Regions from separate parts of the Arthrobacter sp. 10N44_2 genome, predicted to be linked through region 2. Evidence: riboswitches for the same ligand, from Rfam matches in the RefSeq annotation. Region 2 holds a riboswitch; the other holds the start of a gene.

Region 1 (4,160 bases), on a different contig from region 2:
AGCGGCACGAGGGCCGGCTGCCCTCTGCATGGTCGGGCTATGGATCGACAACACAAGAGTAAACACTCAAGTGCCGGATCACCGAATATTTTTTCACCGGCGCGGTCCCCGGCGCGGAAAGTTCACTGCGCGGCAACGCAAAAGACCCCCGCCTGCAGGCGGGGGTCTTTTGGAATGCTGGGGTTCGTGCTTAGGCGCCGACGCGGATGAAGACCGGGCCGGAGCCGACGTTGACGCTGTACAGCGCGGTGGTGCCGCCGTTCCAGCCGCCGTGCACTGCCATGCCGTTGCCGACGTAGACCGCGATGTGAGCCATGCCCACGCCGCCGTTCTGGTAGTAAGCGAGGTCGCCCGGGCGTGCCTCGGCGGCGCTCACGGTGCGGCCCAGGGACAGGTAACCTGCCGGCCAGCCGTGGTAGTGGATGCCTGCCGCGGCCAGGGCGTTGGTGGCGAGGGCGGTGCAGTCCTGCGCCACGCCGATCTGTGCGTAGGCAGCGGCGGCGATGGTCGCGCCTGCGCCGCTTCCGATGCCGGCGGGGGCCTGGGCAGCGACGCCGCCGCTAACGCCAAGCTCGGTGCCGCCGGCGCGGGTGGCCGTGGCGTCCTGGACCTTGACGACGGGCTTGGGAGCCTCGACGACGGGAGCCGGCGTGGTGGTCACGGCGGGCTTCTCGTAGGAGATCGCGATGGTGGAAGCGGCCGAGATGGTGGCCGGAGCTGCGGACTGGACTTCCAGGGCCGAAGCGGAGGTGGATTCGCGCTGAACATTGGTTTCAGCAGCGTTGGCTGCGATTCCGCTGGTCAGGACCAGACCGGAAGCTGCGGCGATGACCGCAGCCTGACGGCCCACGCCGCCGGCGTTGTCGCCGACAGCCTTAGCAATAACAGCCAGCGAGTTGGTCTTGGTGACCTCGGCGCGGTGCCGTGCAACGTTTGCACGAGTAGTCATTAAGTTCTCTCTTTCGTGATCCTTGGACCGCGCGCTTTCGGGCGCGGACTGAGGACGCTCCGGCATCTTGGGGGTACGCCGGATCGCCCCGAAATGGGTTACTTAGCGAAGGGTGTACTGCGAAGACGCGCCAAAAGCGGAAACTGCATGCTGTCCGGGCTCGCTAGAGATTGAGCCTGCGGAACGTGATCCAATCCGGGCGCCGGCAAGGGCGGCACGTGATGTGGATTCCAGCGGGCTCGACAGAGCCTCGCCGGTGCGCATGCGCGCAGAATTGTGGCGTGAAGACACGAAAGTAGCCTCTCCCAATGCCTACGAGGTGAGCTGTCGGATTCGGATGGGAGTCACCCGGCCGCGCTGCTTCCTGGGAAGCTTTGCGACTTAACCCCAAGGCCTTCTTTCGAAGGCCAAAATTGGTTCCCCCGCCCCTGCCAGACGATGTAATGCGAACGGACCTTGAGCGGTGGCAGAGCTAGGCAATCCACTCAAGAGCGCCAACTTCGGAAAAGTTGGCGTGCTTCAAACCCTACAGCAGTCCGGATCCAATGTCACATTCAGATCACGGCGTGTCACAGGAAGTTGAGAGCAGCCCATCGTCTTTTCAGAGCCAGCCGAGCGGGTCAACGACATCGCCGTTGACCATCACTTCAAAGTGGAGGTGGCAGCCCGTGGAGGCGCCGGTGGTTCCGCTCATGGCGACGACGTCACCGCGGGAAACCTTCTGGCCGACCTTGACCGAGGCCGAGGACAGGTGGTTGTACGTGGTCTCCAGGCCGTTGCCGTGATCGATGACCACGCGGTTCCCCCCGCCGAAGGGATGCCAGCCGTTGAAGGTCACGGTGCCGCTGGCGGCCGCGTGGACCGCCGTGCCGCACTGGGCGGCGAAATCCTGGCCGCGGTGGAACTCCCCCGCGCCCCCGGTAATGGGGCTGACACGGTAGCCGAAGGGCGAGGCCGTGACCAGCTGGTCGAGCGGCGCACCCAGGGTGCCGGCCGATGCCGCGCGGGTGATGGTGCCCACAGACTGGGCGCTCAGCAGCTGCTTGAGTTTCCCGTCCGGATCGCCCTTCGTGGTGACGGCCGTGCGGTTGAAGTCGACTTTGGCGGCGGCGGCAGCGGTGACATCCGGCTGCACGGCAGCGGAGAGCGCGCCGGACCCGCCCGGATTCGAAGCCATCACCGGGCTCGTGACGGGGACCGTCACGGTCAGAACCAGACCAGTTGCGGCCAGGGCGATCCCGGCCTTCTGCCCGACCCCGCTGGCCGCGGCAAAGTCCGTGACCTGGCGGAACGGACTGCGACGGCGACGGCGTTCATCCCGGTGCACGTCCCGCGGGCGTTCGGCCGTGTGTGCGACGACGGGACGCGGCTCCGGAGCGGGACCGGTCGCGCGGCGACGGCCCCTGGAGGTCTGGGTGGTCAAGAACGGTTCCTCTCTGGATGGCCTGCGAAGTTAGCTGTCGGATTCGGGTCAGAGAGATCAAAGACCCGGTCCGCCGTTGCAAGCAGCCACGCACAGATGCATCCCCAGGGGATCCTTCGGTGGAAGCTGCTTGCCGCTGACGGACTTCACCCCAAGGCTGCCGAAGTAGCAGCCGAAAGTGGTTCCCCCGCCCCTGCCAGGAGGTAGTTCTGCGACTGATCCGCTGGCAGGGCTCGGCTTCGGATCAGGTAACGCTTTGGTATCGGTACTGGGCACTAACTATAGGCGATTAAGCCGCCCGGTAATAAATCCGTAACCGCAATTGTGGACAACTCATGGGTCGTCCCATGACCGGCGCGTAGTGGCTGGTCAGGCGACTGTTACAAAGACGTGCGCGGCAACCTCCGGCGGCAGCTCCAGGGCACCTTCGATATCGGGGACGCGGACCGAGATGTACTCCCCCACCCGCTCCAGCGAGACAAGCGCGCCAGGCCTGATTCCGCCCTCGTCGAGCTGGGCCAGAAGCTCCGGCTCCACCTGGATCGGCTCCGCGAGCCGGTTGACCGTAACCCGGGAAGTTACCCCGTAGCCGGCCATGGCCTCCAGCAGGTTCACAGGCCTGTCCACGGGGGCGCCATTGGGCACGCCGCCAAGATCCGCAAGCCCCGGAATAGGGTTTCCGTAGGGCGAGACCGTCGGGTGGTTGAGCATCTCGAAGATTCTTCGCTCGACGCGTTCGCTCATGACATGTTCCCAGCGGCACGCTTCCTCGTGGACGTAGGCCCAGTCGAGCCCGATCACGTCCGCGAGGAGGCGTTCGGCCAGACGGTGCTTGCGCATGACACCGATTGCACGTTTCCGTCCGGTTTCCGTCAGTTCAAGGTGCCGGTCGCCGGAAACGACCACCAGCCCGTCGCGCTCCATCCGGCCGATCGTCTGGGACACAGTGGGGCCGGAGTGGCGGAGCCGTTCGGCGATGCGGGCGCGGAGGGCAACGATGTTTTCTTCTTCAAGTTCCAGAATGGTCCGAAGATACATCTCCGTGGTATCGATCAGATCCGTCATTCAGCTCAGCTCCTCGAGCGCAGTCCTAGCGTCATTCCCACCGTACCGCGTGCGGGCTGCATGCAGGATGCGCCCAGGCGGGAACCGCCGTACGTTCGCATGCCAGCCTAGCCTATTTTGAATTACTCCGGATAATCTTTCGATCGACCTGGAGCTATTGTCCCAGCCCCAGCCGGCCGGCCGTCCCCGGCGTCTCAATGACCGGACTATGACAGGCCTCTTTCCGTATCGCCGGGAGCTGTCAGGCAAAATAAGACCGGCAGAATAAAACAGGCAGAATGAAAAGGGGTGTCCGTGGTATTCATCCCTGCCCGCCACCTCCCAGCCACGCTACGAACCAGCCGAAAATTGGAGCCACTGTGAGCGACACCAGCATCACGATCCCCGCCAACCTCCTGCCCAAGGACGGACGGTTCGGCGCCGGCCCGTCCAAAGTCCGGCCTGAACAGATGGACGCCCTGGCCGCGGCATCGTCGAAGCTGCTGGGGACCTCGCACCGCCAGGCACCCGTGAAGAACCTGGTCGGCTCGGTGCGCAGCGGCCTCAGCGAATTCTTCCGGGCACCGGAAGGCTATGAAGTCGTGCTGGGCGTCGGCGGATCTACCGCGTTCTGGGACATTGCCAGCTTCGGGCTCGTGGAGAACAAAGCGCAGCACCTGTCCTTCGGCGAGTTCGGCTCGAAGTTCGCCTCCGCCACCAACAAGGCGCCGTTCCTTGCCGAGT
Region 2 (4,160 bases):
GGCCCCCAGCAACAGGCCGAGGGCCATCATGTCCGGGTGCCCGGCCAGGTCCCTTAGAGTCAGCGATGCACCCAGCCACACGAAGAAGAGCGGACCCAGGAAGCCGTCGCTGAGCGCGAACAGTTGCCGGGCCAGCCGCCGCGGTTCGCCGACCGCAGCCATCACCAGGCCGAAAGAAAAGCCTGCCATCATCACAGACACATTGCTCCACGTCGCGACACCGGCCAGGGTGAAGAGCACGGCCAGCTGGATCCGTAGCTCCAGGGCAAACTTGCGGCTTTCCGAGAGCCGGTGCACGCGCCGACGGATTCCCTGGCGCTCCAGCCAGCGCAAGCCGACAAAGAGCACTACCGCGCACCCGGTCACCGCGAGGACACCCAGCGCCGCCTGGACTGCGTGGGGCGGATCCACCAGGAGCGGCAACGCCACAATGCAGGCTGTGTCGGCTATTGCCACCTGCGCTGTCATAGCGACGACATCTGGCCCGCCGAGGCGCAGGGAATCGACGATTGGAAGCACCAGGGCGGCCGACGAGGAGGCCAGCAGCACGACGTAGAGGGGAGCATGTCCAGTCCCGAACAGCAGTCCGATGCTGGTTCCGATCGCCACCGCTGCCGCTGCGGCCACCATCGCCCGGCGGGAGCCTTTGCCGAGGGCGCCACGGATGTGCGGATCCCGCACGGGAACGTGGGTGCCTGCCACGAACATCATCAGCGCAAACCCGATATTGGCCAGCAGGGTGAACGTCGGGTCCGCGGGGTCCACCAGGGCCAGGCCTGAGCGCCCGATCGCGATGCCGGCCAGCAGCTCACCCAGCATGACAGGCAAGTGCCAGCGCGCCGGCAGGGCCAGCAGGGGTCCAGCCAAGGCGATGACGGCGATCAGCGCCAGCGACAGGAAGGTCACGGTTCGCGGCGGCCGGCCGGCGTCGGGCCTGACCGCCGTTCCACCACCGCATAGGCCTTGCCGTCCAGGAAAGCCCAGTCGTTGACAACCATGTACCCGAGCGCGTCCACCCGGTCATTGAGGATGTGCTCGTCGAAACCCCCGTCGCGCGGTTCCGCGTCCCATGTGCTCACGTGGACGTCCCCGCCGTCGAGGATCAGCAGCTCGGTGTTGACGTCGAAATCCTCTTGGGGCTGAGTGCTCAACTGGCAGATGGCGACACAATGGCTGTTCATTTTCGGGCCTCCGCTTCCGGTGGTGCTGATGGCATCATCCTATGTTCGGAAACGGCGCCGCCCTATGGGCAAATTGCGGCCCGGCATCACGGCTCCGTTACCTGAATGTGACTTTCGGGTGCGGTTCGCGCTACGGTTGATGAGTGCCTGTTGTCTCCGATACGGGCGCTCCCCAGCCGATTGCCTAACTCTGCCGCGGCCCGGGGGTAACTCGCATCAACGTCCGGCAGAGACGGGGAAACCACTTTTGATCTGCTGATATGCAGGTCTTGGGGTGAAGCCGCACAGTGCCCGCAACGACGGGCCCGGGAGTGCGGCCGGGTGCCTCCCATCCGAATCCGACAGCTCACCTCGCAGGCATTGGGAGAGGCTACATTTTTCATGACTTCAGTCAATACTTTTGCGCGCCATGCCGCCGTCCTCGCCGCCGCATCCGGCCTGGTCCTGACCAGCGGAATGGCCGCCAACGCCGCCACCGCCCCCGTGCAGCGTGACTCTGCTCCGGCGTCGAACGTCGACGTCACCGGACAGGTCAGTGCCCCCGTCAGCGCCGATTCAAGCGTCAAGATCAGCTTCGAGCGCCCCGCAGTGGATTCTGTTGCCGCGCCGGTCATCGAACAGCCCGTCGCACCGGCTCCGGCTCCCGCTGCAGCCCCGGCGGCAGCGCCCAAGGCTCCGGCCAAGCCGGTCATCCAGGTGCAGGCCGCTCCGGCAGCAGCTCCGGCTGCAGCGCCGGCTGCAGCGCCGGCCGCGGGCGGACGCAACGCCATCATGCTCTCGGCCGCCTACAGCCAGGTGGGCATCACCCAGGACTGCACCGCCATGGTGGAAAAGGCCCTTGGCGCCGCGGGTAAGCCCGTTGGCGACATCGGTCCCCGCGCGTTCCTTGGCCTTGGAACCGTTGTGGCGACGCCGCAGCCCGGTGACATGGTGGTCCAGTCCGGCCACGTCGGCATCTACGCCGGCAACGGCCAGGTGGTCAGTGGCGGCATGAACGGCAAGAACCAGACCATGGTCCACCCGCTGTCCTGGCTCACCGCGACCGGCGGCGTGACGTTCGTCCGCGCCTAAGCCGCACGGCCCCGACCCGGGGCCAGACAGTCCGGAAAGACCGGCGCTCGAGTTCCCTTGGGGGCAACTCGACCGCCGGTCTTTCCTGTCTTCGCATTCGGGAGTCCGGGATCCCGACGGCATATCTTTCCCCGGCGGATGGACCTCAGGGATTCCCGCTGCCCATGAGCGGAAGCGTCAACTTCATGACGGTTCCCTCGTCGCCCGTCGCGGCCACTTCGACGCTGCCCCCGGCCGCGACAGCAATCTCCCGGACCAGGGCCAGGCCGATGCCAAAGCTCCGCTGTCCCTGTGAGGTGCCGGTGCCGGCCGTCCGCACGAACCGGTCAAAGATCCGGGCCTGATCGACGCCGGTGATTCCGGTCCCGGAGTCCGCCACCGTGATCACGGCGCGCTTCTGCTCGATTGAGGTCGTGATGGACACGCGGCCGCCCGGAGGCGTGTGGGCCAGCGCGTTGTCCGCCAGGGCCAGCACGGCACGCCGCAGCGCATTCTTCTCGATCCGGGCCAGCGGCCGGGCATCGGCAGAGAATTCCAGACGCACCTGGCGCTGCTCTGCCACCTGCTGGAGGCTGCCGGCGACGCTGGCGGCAGCGTCGGCGAGGTCGGCAGGGGGCGCGGAACGGTCCGGGGCCTCCGCGGTTGCCGCGAGGAGCAGTTCGTTGACAATCCCTGTCAGCGTCGCGGCGTCCTCCCGGATCCGGGCCAGGTCGTGGCTTTGCCTGGAGCCGGGCACAGTGTTGCGCTGGGCCAGCTGGATCCTGGTGTCCAGGATGGTCAATGGCGTGCGCAATTCGTGGCTGGCGTCCTGGACAAAACGCCGCTCCCTTGCCAGGGCATCACTGAGGGGACGAATCGCGCTGCGCGCACTGAGCCACCCGACGATTCCGGCCAGCAGGATTCCCGCCACCCCGGCGATGATCATGGCTTCGAGGACGTCCTTGGAATCCAGGTAGGTGTAGGCCGTCCCGGCCCCCGCCGTGCCCGGCACTTCAGGATGGGCCAGTTGGTTCGTGAGGTATAGCGCCGTGGCGGCGAGCAGCCCGAGAACCATGACCGCGCACGCAGCACTGATCCGCACCGCGACCTTGAGGGAAGCCTTGCGCAGGATGGAGTGGTCCGGATTTCCGCCGGCCGGCCGTCCGTCACTCATGGGCTTCGCCGATCTGGTATCCGAGGCCGTGCACCGTGCGGATCACTGCTTTGGAGATCTTCCGGCGCAGGTGATGAACATAGGTATCGATCACGCCGGGCTGTTCCGAGGCGTGGAAGCACGCCGCGAGGAGCTCATCCCGGGTGAAGACGCGGTCCGGTTCCGCGGCCAGGGCAGCCAGCAGCTGGCCTTCCTTTGCGGTCAGTGACACCGTTTGCCCGTAGACGGAACGGACGGAGCGCTGCGTTGGATCCAGTTCCCAGTCCCCGATCGCCACCGGTGCCGGGGCCGGGGGAGTGAAAGTCCGCGTCAGTGCGCGCAGGCGTGCTGCCAGTTCGCCGGCGTCGAACGGCTTGGTCACGTAATCGTTGGCGCCGGCGTCCAGGCCCCTGACTTTTTCGTCGGCATCGCCCAGCGCGGTCAGGATCAGGATGGGCGTGGCAATGCCTTTCGAGCGCAAAGCCGTAATGAGGGCGATGCCGTCCATGCCGGGCAGCCCGCGGTCCACCACCATGATGTCCCAGCTCCCGGTCAGCCCCTGGTGGAGGCCGTCGCGGCCGTTGGTGACCAACTGGACCCGGTAGTCCGGGTCCAGGAGCTCGGCGATGAGCGGTCCCAGGACGGCGTCGTCCTCGACGAGCAGCAGGGACGGAAGGTCAGCGGAGGTCATGTCAGCTATTCTTCCGCGGCCATTTCCTCAGTCCGCAGTCCGGCCCCGGGTTCTTCTGCCGTGTCGCCGGCGGCTTTGTCTGCGG

Evidence for each region. Region 2 has a riboswitch for cyclic di-AMP ahead of AC1DBX_RS00890 (hypothetical protein). Riboswitches for the same ligand answer to the same signal wherever they lie in the genome.
Region 1: linked by a shared signal. The riboswitch ahead of AC1DBX_RS12180 (M23 family metallopeptidase) and the one ahead of AC1DBX_RS00890 (hypothetical protein) in region 2 are both predicted to bind cyclic di-AMP.

What each region holds. Positions count from the first base shown of each region.
Region 1 covers NZ_JBFTHT010000010.1:21,886-26,045, reverse strand. Annotated here, with positions in the region: gene AC1DBX_RS12185 (NlpC/P60 family protein) at 191-949, opposite strand; cyclic di-AMP (ydaO/yuaA leader) riboswitch at 1,245-1,414, opposite strand; gene AC1DBX_RS12180 (M23 family metallopeptidase) at 1,551-2,372, opposite strand; cyclic di-AMP (ydaO/yuaA leader) riboswitch at 2,377-2,591, opposite strand; gene AC1DBX_RS12175 (iron-dependent transcriptional repressor DtxR) at 2,742-3,437, opposite strand; gene serC (phosphoserine transaminase) at 3,797-4,160, shown strand, end outside.
Region 2 covers NZ_JBFTHT010000001.1:181,650-185,809, forward strand. Annotated here, with positions in the region: gene AC1DBX_RS00880 (cation:proton antiporter) at 1-906, opposite strand, end outside; gene AC1DBX_RS00885 (hypothetical protein) at 903-1,151, opposite strand; cyclic di-AMP (ydaO/yuaA leader) riboswitch at 1,353-1,555, shown strand; gene AC1DBX_RS00890 (hypothetical protein) at 1,563-2,252, shown strand; gene AC1DBX_RS00895 (sensor histidine kinase) at 2,398-3,405, opposite strand; gene AC1DBX_RS00900 (response regulator transcription factor) at 3,398-4,075, opposite strand; gene AC1DBX_RS00905 (DedA family protein) at 4,081-4,160, opposite strand, start outside.